One region of the Corynebacterium efficiens YS-314 genome, then DNA from elsewhere that is predicted to be linked to it. Evidence: riboswitches for the same ligand, from Rfam matches in the RefSeq annotation. Region 1 holds a riboswitch; the other holds the start of a gene.
The links. A riboswitch is a leader RNA that binds a small molecule or an ion and turns the genes downstream of it on or off. The one in region 1 is predicted to bind cyclic di-AMP.
Positions count from the first base shown of each region.

Region 1 (8,011 bases):
AGGCCCAGACCAACCGCATTCTGTGCCCGTGCCACCAGTCGCAGTTCGACGCACTGCACTACGGCAAGCCGGTTTTCGGACCTGCTGCACGTGCGCTGCCACAGCTGCCGATCACTGTTGACGAAGAGGGCTATCTCATCGCCGACGGCAACTTCATCGAGCCACTCGGCCCGGCATTCTGGGAGCGTAAGTCATGAGTAACAAACTAGCTACAGTGGGAAACAATCTTGATTCTCGCTACACCATGGCCGGTGGTATCCGCCGCCAGATTAATAAGGTCTTCCCGACCCACTGGTCCTTCCTCCTGGGTGAGATCGCTCTCTACAGCTTCATCATCCTGATCCTGACCGGTGTCTACCTGACGCTGTTCTTCGATCCTTCGATCACCAAGGTCATCTACGACGGTGCCTACCTCCCCCTCAACGGTGTGGAGATGTCCCGTGCCTACATGACCGCTCTCGATATCTCCTTCGAGGTCCGTGGTGGACTGTTCGTACGTCAGATGCACCACTGGGCTGCGCTGATGTTCGTGGTCTCCATGATGGTCCACATGATGCGCATCTTCTTCACCGGTGCGTTCCGTCGCCCGCGTGAAGCCAACTGGGTCATTGGTGTCGTCCTCCTGATCCTGGGCATCGCTGAAGGCTTCATGGGTTACTCCCTGCCTGATGACCTGCTCTCCGGTGTCGGTCTGCGAATCATGTCCGCGATCATCGTGGGTCTGCCGATCATCGGTACCTGGATGCACTGGATGATCTTCGGTGGGGACTTCCCGTCGGACATCATGCTCGACCGTTTCTACATCGCGCACGTCCTGATCATCCCGGGCATCATCCTCGGCCTGATCGCCGCCCATCTAGCTCTGGTCTGGTACCAGAAGCACACCCAGTTCCCGGGTGCTGGCCGCACCGAGAACAACGTGATCGGCATCCGTATTATGCCGGTCTTCGCGGTCAAGTCCGTTGCCTTCGGAGCGATCACCCTCGGCTTCCTCTCCCTGCTTGCTGGTGTCACCACCATCAACGCGATCTGGAACCTGGGCCCGTACAACCCGTCTCAGGTCTCCGCTGGTTCCCAGCCGGATATCTACATGCTGTGGACAGATGGTGCGGCCCGTGTCATGCCGGCATGGGAGCTCTACTTCGGTAACTACACCGTTCCCGCTGTCTTCTGGGTTGCGATCATGCTGGGTATCCTCGTGGTCCTGCTCATCGCCTACCCGTGGATTGAGAAGAAGCTGACCGGTGACGATGCGCACCACAACCTGCTGCAGCGTCCTCGCGATGTGCCGGTCCGCACCTCCCTCGGTGTCATGGCACTGATCTTCTACATCCTCCTGACCATCTCGGGTGGTAACGATATCTGGGCATACCAGTTCGATGTGTCCCTGAATGCCATGACCTGGATCGGCCGTATCGGTCTGATCGTCTTCCCGGCCATCGGTTACTTTGTCACCTACCGTCTGTGCATCGGTCTGCAGCGCTCCGACCGTGAGGTTCTGGAGCATGGCATTGAGACCGGTGTGATCAAGCAGATGCCTAACGGCGCGTTCATTGAGGTCCACCAGCCACTCGGCCCGGTTGACGAGCACGGCCACCCAATCCCACTGCCATACAGTGGTGCGAAGGTGCCGAAGCAGCTCAACGAGCTCGGGTTCGCTGAAGTTGAGTCCCGTGGTGGATTCTTCGGACCAGATCCGGAGTCCGTCGCCACTAAGGCCAACGAAATCGCTCACGCCAATCACCTGGAGGAGGTAGCCACCCTGGCTGCCATCCAGGAGGAGAATCGTAAGCGTGACCAGGCGGAGGGACGGATTTAATTCCTTCCCCTCGTAGTTGAAGCCCCCGCAACAGCGGGGGCTTCTTGCGTTTGTGGGCAATGACAGGTCCACAGTGTGTGGGTGACCAATTCGGTGGGGCAGCGCTCCACACACCTACTCCCAGGCCCTCAGGTCGAGACCAAGACTGCCACAGCGTCATCGTCTGATGAGACCACCCTTGTTAGTCCTGGGCTGTATCTATGGTGGTCTGTTCGACGATGGGGTGGGACGGGGTGCGGCGGGGATGCGGCAGCAGGGTGCGGAAGCGTCCAGACCGCACTGGGGTGCCAGGATCGTGCTTCGGAACCGGTTGTATGCTCTGTCCCGGTGCAGTCGGTTCCGCACGCGTTCCCCAGAGTCGGTTCATCACCTTATATATAGGTCAGCCACCCGGTCGCGTTGAACGGACCTGCCGTCCGTGAGATCCCCCTCGCGCGGACGGGCCTGGGGTGTGAGCGGGGACCGGGTAGGGGGCGGGGTGGGGGATCAGTGCCGTGGGGCAGCTGACGACGCCTGACGCCCCCCACACAGGCAGTATCTGGCCGGGTCCACACCGTGCGTTACTAGATACCGCGGTGGGATGGTTGTGGACCCTGTAGGACGCGCTGAGCACTCTATCCGCCTGTCAGCTGTGGCATCATGGTCGACTGTCGTCGGCAAATTGGCCCTGCGTGCCCTCACCGGCTCCCCCTGTCGCTGTGGCTCAGCCCCGAGGTATCTGCCCCAGCCACTGTGCTGGATGTGCCTCTTCTCTGAGCCATCCCGGCGCCCGGGGTGGCTGGTCCGTGTGAGGTGGGAAGAACCCAGGGTTAGCGTGGGGGAGCTGTCTGGAAGCGGTGTCATTTTCGGAGCGATCCCTCTCTCCAGCCATCTTGTGACGAAGGTCATATCGCCTTCTTTGGCTCGGAACATGTTGAGGATTCTGACAATTCAGGAGCGGCTTATCGGTGAATTTAGGTGAAACCTAACAACCGTGGTCGCCTGAGGTTTTTGCCTATGGCCCAACCGGTCTGAAAAGTCCTACCTGTGTTTTGCCTGTCTGCGGGTTTCGGAACTGATACCCCTCAATAACAGTTCAATAACAAGTCGGCGCAACGGTTACGGCTAGACATTCCCCGATATGGTTTCGTAACCTGATTGAGACCTTGCGGGGTTGAGGAGAACGGAACTTGAAATCCGGCCTCGATCCCGAGCAAAAGAAACAATAGAAAATGTCTAATCGCGAATCCGTGAACTGAACAAGATCCCTCCCGGGGATCGGATGCAGAACACGATGCGAGCCGGGGAACCACAGTGTTCCTGGGGTGAATTCTCCATGAGGGTCCGATCAGTAGTCAACCGCGCTGATCCGGATGGAATGGGGATAGGGGCCTTCCGCTCCGAATCCGACAGCTAACCCGGCAGACCAACAGGAAGATTTGGAGTTTCATCACATGGGCAAGCACCGTCGCAGCAACCCGAGGGTTACCCGTAACGCCGCTGCAGTTTCCGCAGTCGCACTTGGCACCACCGCCGTTATCACCAACCCCGCTCAGGCTGCTGAGGTTGTCATTCCCAACACCGGTTTCTCCGTTGAGATCGCCGGCATCGAGAACACCCCGGGTCTGAACAACGTTCCCGGTATCGACCAGTGGATCCCCTCCCTGTCCAGCCAGGCTGCACCCGCCGCCTACGCTGCTGTCGTGGAGGCGCCCGCTGCCGTGCAGGCTGCTCCTGCACAGAGCACCGGCCAGGCCATCGTGGATGCTGCACGCTCCAAGATCGGTGCTCCCTACGGTTGGGGTGCCACCGGTCCAAACGCCTTCGACTGCTCCGGTCTGACCTCCTGGGCCTACAGCCAGGTGGGTAAGTCCATCCCCCGCACCTCACAGGCACAGGCTGCCCAGGGCACCCCGGTTGCCTACTCCGACCTGCAGGCCGGTGACATCGTCGCTTTCTACTCCGGTGCCACCCACGTGGGTATCTACTCCGGCCACGGCACCGTGATCCATGCTCTGAACAGCTCCACCCCGCTGTCCGAGCATTCCCTGGACTACATGCCGTTCCACTCCGCGGTGCGTTTCTAACTTTCTCGCGCAGGAAACCCACAGAAAACCCGGTCGATTCCGACCGGGTTTTCTGCTTTCCCCCGCAGTCGCGGATGTCAGCAGTGTCACCGGTCCGATTAACAATTCACCAGCATATTGCAGTAAAGTTATAGATCCGTAATGCTTTACCGGTGCGGGGGATATCGCATCATGAGGAGGTCATGACATGGTTGGACGTCGCTGGGTCACGTTGCTGCTGCCAGGGTTGTTTGTCGCGTCTCTCCTCACCACGCCCGGTGTCGTCCACGGGCAGGAGATGGATGATCTCATCGCGGAGATCGAGCAGGTCTCCCAGGAGGTCTCCGCCCGTAATGAAGAGGTCAAGGCCACGGAGCTGGACATCCAGCTGCGTGAGGACTCGATCAACCAGCTGCGGGATCAGCAGGAGGTTTATCGTCGTCAGGCTGAGGAGGCCACCGCCACCGCCGAGGCCCACCGCGGGGACCTCAAGCGCATTGCGCAGACGAGGTACCGGAGAACGGTCATTGATCCGCTCACCGTGGCCATCTCCGGGGAGAACCCGCAGCACGCCATCGACCGGGTCAGCTATCTCAACTCCCTGACCCGCAGTACCGCAGATGTCATCGATGATCTCACCACCGCCACGGACGAGGCCACGGAGAAACTCGGTGAGGTCAACCGGCTGAAGGCCGAGGCGGATTTCCAGCTCGGGGAGCTGCGGATGCAACTCGAGCAGCAGCTCCGGGAGCGGGAGGAACTGGATCGGAAGAAAGAGGAGATCCAACTGCGGGTGGACAACCTTACGGAGGAGTTGCGTCAGCAGTGGGTGGAGAAGAACGATCCTGTTGCCATTGATGTGGCGGATTTCGCAGCGGGCTCCGGTGGTGCGGTGCAGGCCGCCCTGTCCAAACTCGGTGCGCCCTATGGGTGGGGAGCCGTCGGTCCGGATCAGTTCGACTGCTCCGGGTTGATCTACTGGGCGTTCCAGCAGCAGGGGAAAACCCTGCCCCGTACCTCGCAGGCTCAGATGGAGGGTGGCACACCGGTTGCCCGCGACGAGCTCCAGCCCGGGGATGTCGTCGGCTACTATCCCGGTGCGACTCACGTCGGGCTCTATATCGGTGATGGCAAGATTGTGCATGCCTCGGACTACGGGATCCCGGTTCAGGTGGTATCTGTTGATTCGGCACCGTTTTACGGAGCCCGACGTTATTAACAGCTCCTAATAGCTACCCACAACCGACACCGGTCAGGAGGCCTGCCGTGAATGCCGGCAGCAGACGAAGAACCCTTGTTGTCACCAATGACTTTCCTCCCACGGTCGGCGGCATCCAGTCCTATGTCCGGGACTTCCTGGCCACCCAGGACCCGGATCTGATCACCGTGTTCGCCTCCACCCAGGATGCTCCGGCGGCCACCGCCTTCGATGCCTCCCTGGCCTATGAGGTGATCCGCTGGCCGCGCACGGTCATGCTGCCCACACCCACCACCGCGTATGCCATGGGGGAGATCATCCGTGCCCGGGGGATCGACAACGTCTGGTTCGGTGCCGCAGCACCCCTGGCGCTCATGGCACCCCAGGCGCGTGCGGCGGGTGCGACGAGAATCATCGCCTCCACCCACGGTCATGAGGTGGGGTGGTCGATGACCCCGGGGGCCCGCCAGATGCTGCGCCGCATCGGGGAGCAGGCCGACGTGCTCACCTACATCTCCGATTACACGTTGCGACGCTTCCGCCCCGCCTTCGGTTCCCACCCGCAGTTCGTGCACCTGCCCTCCGGTGTGGACACGGACGTCTACCGCCCGGCCACCGCGCAGGACCGGGTCACTACGAGAATCCGGTGGGGTCTCGCACCGGACACCCCCGTGATCACGTGCATCTCCCGCCTGGTGCCCAGGAAGGGCCAGGATAAGCTCATCCAGGCCATGCCCACGGTGCTCGGTGAACACCCGGATGCGGTCTTGATCATCGTCGGTGCGGGCAGGATCGAACAGCGGCTACGCTCCATGGCACACCCCCTCGGTGATGCCGTCCGCTTCGCCGGGCGCCTGGACCACGCGGAGATGGTAGCCGTCCTGGCGGCCTCCGATATCTTCGCCATGCCGGCCCGGACCCGCGGTGGGGGCCTTGATGTGGAGGGCCTCGGGATCGTCTACCTCGAGGCGCAGGCCTGTGGCGTGCCGGTCATCGCCGGGCAGTCCGGTGGAGCACCGGAGACGGTGACGCCGGCAACCGGGCTGGTGGTGGATGGCCGGGACGTCGACAAGCTCGCTGCGGCGGTGGCCGGGCTGCTGTCGGACGCCGAGGCACGCGCGAACATGGGGCAGGCCGGGCGCCGGCATGTGGAGGAGTCCTGGACCTGGGATGTCATGGGGGCGCGCCTGAGGGAAATACTCTCCTGAGAAACCGTCAGGCCTGCACAATGATGGGACCATGTGGGGCCCTGGCTATACTTTGAGGGTTATTTCCAGTTTTCCAGATGGTGAGGCGTAGAGCAGATGTCACAAGACCCTGACCGTTTCGCGGTCGGTTTCGACATTGGCGGAACCAACATGCGTGCTGGTCTGATCTCCCCGTCCGGTGAGATCATCCGCCAGTTGTCCGCGCCCACCCCCACGACCGCCGGGGAACTGGACTCCGGGATCGTGGAGCTGGTGCGTGCCCTGGGGGAGACCCATCCCATTGATGCGGTCGGTATGGCCGTGGCGGGTTTCCTCGACCCGGCCTGTGAGACTGTCCGCTTCGCCCCCCACCTGCCGTGGCGGGATGCGCCCGTGCGTGCCCACCTGCAGGAGCTGCTGGGTGTGCCGGTCCGCCTGGAGCACGATGCCAACTCCGCTGCGTGGGGCGAATACCGCTTCGGTGGTGCCCAGGGGGTGGACAACTGGGTGCTGCTCGCTATCGGCACCGGGATCGGGGCGGCGCTGATCGCCGACGGGGAGATCTACCGTGGTGCCCACGGCACCGCACCGGAGTTCGGTCATCTCCGCGTTGTACCGGATGGGCGGCCCTGCCCCTGCGGTAAGTCCGGGTGTCTGGAACGCTACTGTTCCGGTACTGCACTGGTGGATTCCGCCCTGGAGTTGTCCACCCGCGGCGGGTTCGGTGACAGCGCACTGTTGGAGGTGATCCGCCGTGACCCGACGGGGCTCAAGGGTGACATGATCACCCGGGCGGCCCGTGAGCGCGATCCGCTCGGTATCGCCGTGATGGAGGAGTTCAGCACCTGGTTGGGGGAGTGCCTGTCCATGGTGGCTGATGTGCTGGATCCGGAACTCATCGTCATCGGGGGTGGTGTGTCCCGGGATACCGACATCTATCTCGAGACCGCCGTCGCACATTTCGCCGGCCGCATCGTCGGGGCCGGTTACCGTCCCCTCGCGCGCGTCGGCACTGCCCAGCTGGGGGCGGATGCCGGGATGATCGGGGTCGCAGACCTCGCCCGCCAGGCGGTCGCGGCACCCTGACAAGCCTGCTTGTCGACGCAACCCCCGCTGGCCCACGACTCGCTGAACCATATCCACGGCAGAAACCGCCCCGTGCAGTAGTCTGAGAACTCGTTGGCAGGGGAGTGCGCTGTGTAGGTTCACAGACTCCCGGGAAAATTGCGGAAAGGTACGTCATACGCCGTGAAGAACAAATGGTACTGGATCTTCAAGAACATCCTCGTCGGCCCGTTTCTCCGCGTATACAACCGCCCCGAGATCGAGGGCCTGGAACACATCCCCGATTCGGGTCCCGCCATCCTGGCGTCCAATCACCAGGCGGTGATGGATTCCTTCTACTTCCCCCTGATGTGCCCACGTCAGATGGTGTTCCCCGCCAAGGCCGAGTATTTCACCACCCCCGGTCTGTCGGGTCGGATCCAGAAATGGTTCGTCACCTCGGTGGGGCAGGTGCCCCTGGACCGCACCGCGGGGGATGCACTGGATTCGCTCCGGTCCACCGCCAGGAAGGTTCTCGATGCAGGGGACCTCTTCGCCATCTACCCGGAGGGCACCCGCTCACCCGATGGACGGATCTACCGTGGCAAGGCCGGCATGGCCGTTGTCGCCCTGGAAACCGGTATCCAGATTATTCCGGTTGCCATGATCGGCAGCCGCAATGCCAACCCGATCGGAACCGTCTTCCCCCGCCCACGGA
Region 1 covers NC_004369.1:2,204,165-2,212,175, reverse strand. Annotated here, with positions in the region: gene CE_RS10340 (cytochrome bc1 complex Rieske iron-sulfur subunit) at 1-197, shown strand, start outside; gene CE_RS10335 (cytochrome bc1 complex cytochrome b subunit) at 194-1,819, shown strand; cyclic di-AMP (ydaO/yuaA leader) riboswitch at 3,065-3,240, shown strand; gene CE_RS10330 (C40 family peptidase) at 3,253-3,885, shown strand; gene CE_RS10325 (NlpC/P60 family protein) at 4,073-5,083, shown strand; gene CE_RS10320 (glycosyltransferase family 4 protein) at 5,131-6,270, shown strand; gene CE_RS10315 (ROK family protein) at 6,367-7,335, shown strand; gene CE_RS10310 (lysophospholipid acyltransferase family protein) at 7,498-8,011, shown strand, end outside.

Region 2 (8,011 bases), 1.3 Mb from region 1:
CCGCCATGATGCCCATGACGATCAGGACCATCCAGCCCCAGACGGCGCCGTCGGCCAGGTAGTACAACACCCCACCGATCGCCAGCAGCACCAGACCGAAGAAGAATGCGGAGATCTGGAGGCGTTTGGTGTCGCGGAGGAACTCGTTGTTCTTCCGGGCGTAGGCTTCGTCGACGTCAAAGGAGAAGTGCGTCATCTATGTTTCTTTCTCGGTAATGGGGAAGAGGAGATCGTCGGCGTCGATGATCCGGTAGGCATAACCCTGTTCGGCGAGGAACCGTTGCCGGTGGGCGGCGTATTCGGTGTCCAGGGTGTCCCGGCTGACCACGGAGTAGAAGTGGGCTTCGCCACCGTCGGCCTTGGGGCGCAGGAGCCTGCCCAGTCGCTGGGCCTCCTCCTGGCGGGACCCGAAGGTACCGGAGACCTGGATGGCCACGGCGGCCTCGGGCAGGTCGATGGAGAAATTCGCCACCTTGGACACCACCAGCACGTTCAGTTCGCCGGAACGGAATCTATCAAACAACTCCCCGCGCTTCTTGTTGGAGGTCTTGCCGTCCACGATGGGGGCATCGAATTCCGCCCCGAGTTCCTCCAGCTGATCCAGGTAGGCACCGATGATGAGGGTGGGTTGCCCCTGATGCTGTTCCAGGATCCTCCGGACCACACGGGTCTTGGTGTGGGCAGTGGCGGCCAGGCGGTAGCGGTCGGCGGTCTCCGCGGTGGCGTAGACCATGCGTTCGGCATCGGTCATGGTGGTGCGGACCTCCACGCAGTCGGCGGTGGCGATGAAGCCCTGGGCCTCGAGGTCCTTCCATGGGGCGTCGTAACGCTTCGGGCCGATGAGGGAGAACACGTCGCCCTCGCGGCCGTCCTCGCGCACGAGGGTGGCGGTCAGGCCCAGTCGGCGCCTGGACTGCAGATCGGAGGTCATGCGGAACACCGGGGCGGGCAGCAGGTGCACCTCGTCGTAGATGATCAGGCCCCAGTCGCGGGAGTCGAACAGCTCCAGCGCCTTGTATTCGCCCTTGGTGCGACGGGTGACCACCTGGTAGGTGGCGATGGTGACCGGGCGGATCTCCTTGCGTTCACCGGAGTATTCGCCGATCTCATCCTCGGTGAGGGTGGTGCGGCGCAGCAGCTCATCCTTCCACTGGCGCCCGGCGACGGTGTTGGTGACCAGGATGAGGGTGGTGGCCTGGGCCCTGGCCATGGAGGCCGCACCCACCATCGTCTTGCCGGCACCACACGGCAGCACGACCACGCCGGAACCACCCTCCCAGAAGGAGTCGGCGGCGTATTGCTGGTAGTCACGCAGCGACCAGTCCTCGACCTCGGTGGACAGCGCGATGGGGTGCGCCTCACCGTCGACATAGCCGGCGAGGTCCTCAGCCGGCCAACCGATCTTGAGCAGTTCCTGTTTCAGGCGGCCCCGCTCAGAGGGGTGCACCGCGATGGTCTCGGGGTCGAGCTGCTGTCCCAGCATCGGTTTGATCTTCCTGTGGCGGGAGATCTCCACGAGGATCGCCGGTTCGGAGGATTCCAGGATCAGGCCGTGGGCGGGGTGTTTGTGCATGCGCACACGGCCGTAGCGGGACATGGTCTCGGCGACGTCGACAAGCAGGGGTTGGGGGACGGGGAAACGGCTGTAGCGCTCGAGGACGTCGACCACCTGCTCCGCGTCGTGGCCCGCGGCGCGGGCGTTCCACAGTGCCAGCGGGGTGATGCGGTAGGTGTGGACGTGCTCGGGTGCGCGCTCGAGCTCGGCGAAGGGGGCGAGCGCGGCGCGGGCTTCACCGGCCAGGTCATGACCGGTTTCCAGCAGGACGGTTTTGTCGGATTGGACGATCAGAGGTCCATCGCCAAAGGCCACTAAATGTGTCTCCTATCGATATACAAACCTCCATTATGTCACTGTTTTCCCGCTAGTCCACTATCACCTCTGTGATCCTGTGCAACATGAAACGGTGCACGGCACCGGTGGATTCATCCAGCGCGTCGACCTGACCGGCGTTGACCGTCAGAGGCTTGACGGTCCGGTGCACCGCAACCCCCTGCTTGTCGACGAACCCCAGCGTCACCGTCCGCTGTCCCCGCACCGCGGCCTGCAGCACCGCCAGGGTGGGCTGATCCGAGACCGTTCCGGTGCGTGCCACCTCCTCCCGCCGGATCGCGGCCACCGCCGCCCTGATGCGGCTCTCATCCAGGGGGCCGGCGGACCGGGGTTGTTCCGCGGCCGGCACACGGGCCGGCCGTGGTGCCAGATCGAGGCTGGCACCCAGGGCATCCTCCGCCACCGGCTGCATCCCGGCCTTGCGCAGGGCGGTGATCACCTCGATGAGGGAGGCGTTGGACACCGCCACGGTCGGCGCGATCTGACGTAACCCGAGCGCCCCTGCCGCCTCCACCGCGGAGTGCAGCAGGGCCGGGTCATCACTGCGGAGATAACACAGGGCGGGCCCACCACGCAGCGTGCCGTGCCGGCGGGCGATGTCCTGCAGCAGATACGCCACCGACTGGGGCAGCCCGGTGGCGCTGTGCTGGGTGAGGAAATCCTCGATCTCGGTGGCGGTGAGTCCCAGATCCATCGCGTGGCGCAGCGAGGCCTCACTGATGCGGTAGACACTGGCCAGGCCCGGGGACTCCAGATCGGCGAGCTGCCCGATGATCTTCTGCATCTCCGGTTGCAGGGGACCGGGCACCATGACGGTGTAATCGGCCTGCACGATGAAGTAGTCCACCGGTTTCGGGGCGCGGACCGCCACGGCGATGTCTGCAATCTCCGGGATCACACCCGCCGGGGCCTGTGTCAGTACCCGCGCCGGCGAGGTCACACCACCCCCGGCCACCGCGCCGATCCAGCGGGCCTCCTCCAGCAGGTGGCGGATGGTCTCCCTCGGGATGCGCGATGCCGCCAGGGGGTGGTGGAAGAACAGATCCGCCTCCAGATCCTCCTCACCAACCCGGGTCAGGGACTGCAGGATCATGGCGCGGGTCTCCGGCAGCGCATCCCGTCGCGAGGCCGGGCTGAGCAGGTGGATGGGTTTGTTCTTCTCATCGGCCTCGCCGACCAGCCAGGCAGCGTACGTCTGCGTCCACCAACCCCGCATCAGGTGGGCGAGTTGCTCGGCCAGGGTGGCCTGCAGCCACTCATCGGCCACCGGGGTCGGGGCGATATAGTCACCGCCGTCGTCATCGGCCGGGAGGGGGTCGGGCACCCCGCGGCGCAGCAGCCCGCTGGACACACCCAGGCTGACCACCCTGGCGACCTGCTGCTCATCCACCTGCAGTTCCCGGGTCAGCCGGGTGACCATGCGCACGCCGAGCGCTCCCTCCTTGAGGGTGGATGCCGGGGCGGTGGAGAGGGCGTCGATAAGCATCCGTTGCAGGCGCGCCACCTCCAACCCCGCGGCGATACCCGCATCGTCCGCGCCCGGGACCGCGCTGGGTTCGACGGGCACCACACGCCAGGCGGTGTCCTCCTGGCCCTCCAGCACGCGCCGCACCACGCCCGGCAGTTTGACGGTCTGCTCATCCACACGCGAGAGCAGACCCGCCTTGATCAGCTGCGGGATCGGGCGCGCGGGATCCGCGGACAGCGCGGCGTCGCGGGTGAGCCCCAGCCCGTTGGAGGTGACCAGCGTGACCAGGATCTTGCGGTGACGTGCGGGCAGCGCCTCAATGCTTTGCGACGCCTCCCCGAACGTCAGGCTCCTCCCGTGTTCCTCCGGCAACAGCTGCCAGTTGGTGGGAAGCGTGGCCATGGTCTCAGGCAGGATAATGAACCGCTCCCCACCGAAGACGAGCGCCAGCTGCCGGAGACGGTTAAGCGCCTCACCGATCTGTTCGGCGGTGGGCACGGCTGCGGAATGACGCAGCGCACGGTGGAGTCGCTCCACCACTTCGGGGGCAGTAATCGGGTTGAGTTCCGCACCCGCGTTGGCGGCGGCCTCCAGCACCGCCAACTCAAGGGCGGATAGTTTGTGGACGGCGCGCTGGATGGAGGCCCGCAGTTGTAAACGTGCAGCAAGGGAACCTAAACCAGGTGGTAGGGGAAGGGCGGTGTCGGGTCGGTTACGGAGAATTCCAGACAGTTGGTCATCGTCGAGCTGTTCCAACCACCCCGTGAGGGTGGGAACGGGGGAATCTTTTTTCATGATGTCCCCAAGTTTAGGTGCAGTTGAGGTGACTTTTGTCTGTCGGATTTGAGAGAATGGGAAACATGGCAAATGTAGAGAAGAAGGGTTACGTTGATCCGGCTTGGCCCGATCACGACCCAAGCGAAGGTCACGTAGTCACTGAACTCATTGCTCCCTATGCTGGCGCGTCCAGCCCATGGGGCGACGATATGGAATTCCCGGTCCCGGCCGAGACGATCGGCTACGTCCACCCGTACACCCGTATCAACCGCTAGAGAGTTTCCGCGGGTCCTGAAGCAGACCCCCACCCCGGCAGACCGATCACCGGTCCGTCAGGGTGGGGGTCTTCTCATCCCCGGGTGCAGACACGAAAGGGGCGGGCCCTCCCGCGATGGGGAAGGGCCCGCCCCTTGTGATCCAGCCGGTGGAGCCGGTGCAGTCGGTGGAGCACCGACGGGCAGGTAGGTTTAGCGGCCGATGAAGGCGTTGTAGTGCGCCTGGATCTCGGCGGGGACCTGCACACCGTATTGCGCCAGGGTGCCGGAGACAGCATCGTAGATGCCCTGGACGGTGTTGAGGTCGCTGGAACCGACAACCGGGTTGGTGTTGGTGTCCACGGTGGCACGGTACTCGGCCGGTGCTGCCGGAGCCGGGGCAGGTGCCGGAGCGGGGTTGAGGTTGCGCGGGGTGGGGGCGGAGTTCAGTCCCAGCTTGCTTGAGCAGGCGGGCCATGCGCCCCAGCCCTGACCGGCGAGGGTGCGCTCGGCGACGGCGATCTGCTGCTCGCGGGTGGCCTGGTAGGCAAACGGTGCGAACTCGTCGCCACCGTAGGCGCGCCAGGTGCTCGGGGAGAACTGCAGGCCACCGTGGTAGCCGTTGCCGGTGTTGATGGCCCAGTTTCCACCGGACTCGCAGTTGGCGAGACGGTCCCAGTCAGAGTCGGGGGCTGCGGAGGCGGCCGGGGCGAAGGCCACAGCGGCGGCACCGAAGGCAACGGTGGTGGCAGCCATCTTGACGAACGGGGTGGCGGTCTTGGCGGAATGACGTCCCATGAAAAGCATGTCCTCTCATCTGTCGCCGTCGAGGTTAGCTGTCGGGTTAGGGCGGAGGATGTGCCCTGCCGAAGGAGAACTTCGGCTTCACCCCAAGGAGTTACCTCCGGTGCCCGCGGTGGGCAGGTGGGTTCCCCGTCCCTGTCTGCAAGTCTTCTACAAGGTAGAAGCGTGTGTGGTTTGTAGGTCTGATGCATCTGCGGTGTGTTCCCCTCCGGCCCCAGACAGGGTTTGGCGATGAGCCGGATTCGGCGAACTGTTGCAATGCCTGAGGGACACCGTAATCGGAAGGTCACGATTGTGTCACGTTTTTTATCCGTTCTTCACCAAACCGGGGGTCGCGGAGGTGGAATTTGTGCAGGTCACCCCGATGGTCGAGGGGTGTATGATGTATGTCACAAAATGGATCTTTTCGTAACTAAGCCGGTTTCCGGAAGGATTTTAGCGCCACCGGGTGGGGTGTATAATAGTCTCTTCGTACTTTTAGCTAGTGGTTGGTTTTTTTGAGGAAGAAAGTGGTGAGGGCACGTGCCTGTCGGAACTGTGAAATGGTATGACCCTGAGCGTGGTTTCGGCTTTGTCTCCAATCCGGGTGGCGAGGACTGCTTCGTGGGCAAGCAGGTCCTGCCCAAGGGAGTCACCGAACTCCACCAGGGACAGCGCATCGAATTCGACTTCGCCGCAGGGCGTAAAGGCCCCCAGGCCCTGCGCGTGAAGGTGCTGGAAACCCCCCGCCGTCGCCCACAGCACACCTACAAGCCGGAGGAACTCAACGGAATCATCTCCGACATGGTGACTATGCTGGAGGGGACGGTGCAACCGGCGCTGCTCAAGGGCCACTACCCCGACCGCAAGGTCGGGGAGCAGGTGGCCAAGATCCTGCGCGCCGTGGCCAAGGAACTCGAGGCATAACCAGCGGGCCTGCCAACCGGGGTCGACCCGGGTGGCCGAACCGGACACAGCAACGGTCCCCGGGGTTCAGAATGACCTGAACCCCGGGGACCGTTGTCCTATCTGTGTGAGTGGTGCATCGACGAGGTGATGCCGCGGTGGCCTCTGCTGTTCCTCTACTGCTCCACAGTGGCCAGGGACCAGGTGGTGGTGTAGGGGGTCTCCTCGCCGTTGTCATCCGTTCCGATCATCACGGAGGTCACCTCCACGACCACCAGACGGGGACGTTCTCCGCCCTCGGTCACGGGATCAACCGAACCGGGAACCGTGACCTCGGTTGTTTCGTAACTGGTGTGGTAGAACTCGTCGTTGGCTGCCGGATCATCGTAGATGGTCAGCAGGTACCAGTCGTGGTCGTGGATGATCTCGGGGATGGTCAGCCGCAGTTCCTCATCCGCACCGACCTCGAGGGTGGGAACCTCGTTCTCCGCGCATTCCACACCCGGCTCACAGATGCTGTAGGGGAAGACCTCGATCTCACCGGCGGGTGAGCTGGCGGTGATGGAGACGGTCTCCGGTTCCGGTTCTGGGCGGTTGTTCCACCAGTTCTGGAACACAACAGAGATCACCACCACAACCACCACCGCCACGAGCAGCGTCGCGATCTGGATGAAATTCTTGCGTTTGGTCTTCCGGCTAGCCATGGAACCTGATTCTAGTCAGCGCTGATCGGCGCCGACGAACCGGACCTCGTAGAGGTCGGGCCAACGCTTGCCGCTGAGGTAGAAACGGTCCGTTCCGGGAATGTGGGCGATGCCGTTGAGCACATTGTCCGGATCGGGCAGGGCGTTGTTGGGCAGCACCGAACCGTCGATGACGGCGGTGACCTCACCGGTGGTGGGGTCAAACCGGATGATGTCGGTGTCGAGGAAGATATTGGCGTAGACCTCACCATCCACGCACTCGAGCTCATTGATCCCGGTGACCGGTTGCCCGGCGAGTGTGACCTCCACCCGGGAGGTCTCCGCGAAGGTGTCCGGATCCAGGTGGCGGATCTCATCGGTGCCATCCGACATGATGAGGGTGTCCCCGAGGGAACACAGACCCCAGCCCTCACCCTCGTAGGAGACCCGGTCGATCTCCTCCAGGGTTCCCGCCTCCCGTTTGAAGGCGGTTCCCGCCCTCCAGGTCAACTGCCACACATGATCACCGGTGTGGGTGACACCCTCACCGAAGAACCGGTCCTCCAGCTGGTGGACATCGGACCGTTGCCCGTCGAGTGTGGTGCGGAAGATCTCCGAACCACCGTACTGGCCGGTGCCCACCAGCAGCTGATCCCCATCGACCTCCAAGCCCTGGGTGAAGACGGTGTCATCGAAGGGATGGACGGTGATGATCTCCGGGACCAGGCGCTCAACCGTTCCCGTGGGTGATGGGGAGGATTCCGGGGAACCGGGGGCGTCGGTAGCCGTGGAACACCCGGATGACAGGACTGACGACAGGGTGATGGACAGCACCACGGGGATGGCAGACAGTTTATTGGGCAGCATGACTGCTGAGTCTAAACCGTCTCCGCCTCATCCCACAGGTGTTGGTTCACCTCGGAGAAGGTGGGCATGAACGCGGCCACCGGTCGCTTCTCGCCGATGCGGAAGACACTGCCGTACTCCATCCATGCCTCCACCAGCTGGATACCGCTGAAGGAACTGATGAACCACACCTCGGCGCGGCGCATCTCCTCGATGTCGAAACCCTCCGGGCGGGCCTTCGGGGTCGCGCCCTGGGTGAGGAGGTAGTTCATCACCGGGGTCTCCAGTACTGACGGCAGCGCACGCTCGTGGGTGGAATGGAAGACGATGTCACCCTGGAGAACGAGGAATGATCCCTCGATGGGGCTGATGGCCCTTCCGCGTTCGTTGATGAGCAGGCCGG
Region 2 covers NC_004369.1:938,776-946,786, forward strand. Annotated here, with positions in the region: gene CE_RS04570 (DUF3239 domain-containing protein) at 1-196, opposite strand, end outside; gene CE_RS04575 (DNA repair helicase XPB) at 197-1,870, opposite strand; gene CE_RS04580 (helicase-associated domain-containing protein) at 1,923-4,154, opposite strand; gene CE_RS14820 (hypothetical protein) at 4,220-4,411, shown strand; gene CE_RS04585 (resuscitation-promoting factor Rpf1 domain-containing protein) at 4,604-5,188, opposite strand; cyclic di-AMP (ydaO/yuaA leader) riboswitch at 5,196-5,370, opposite strand; gene CE_RS04590 (cold-shock protein) at 5,717-6,100, shown strand; gene CE_RS04595 (DUF2771 domain-containing protein) at 6,256-6,783, opposite strand; gene CE_RS04600 (glutaminyl-peptide cyclotransferase) at 6,799-7,629, opposite strand; gene CE_RS04605 (hypothetical protein) at 7,641-8,011, opposite strand, start outside.
Region 2: another riboswitch for cyclic di-AMP. It lies ahead of CE_RS04585 (resuscitation-promoting factor Rpf1 domain-containing protein); the one in region 1 lies ahead of CE_RS10330 (C40 family peptidase).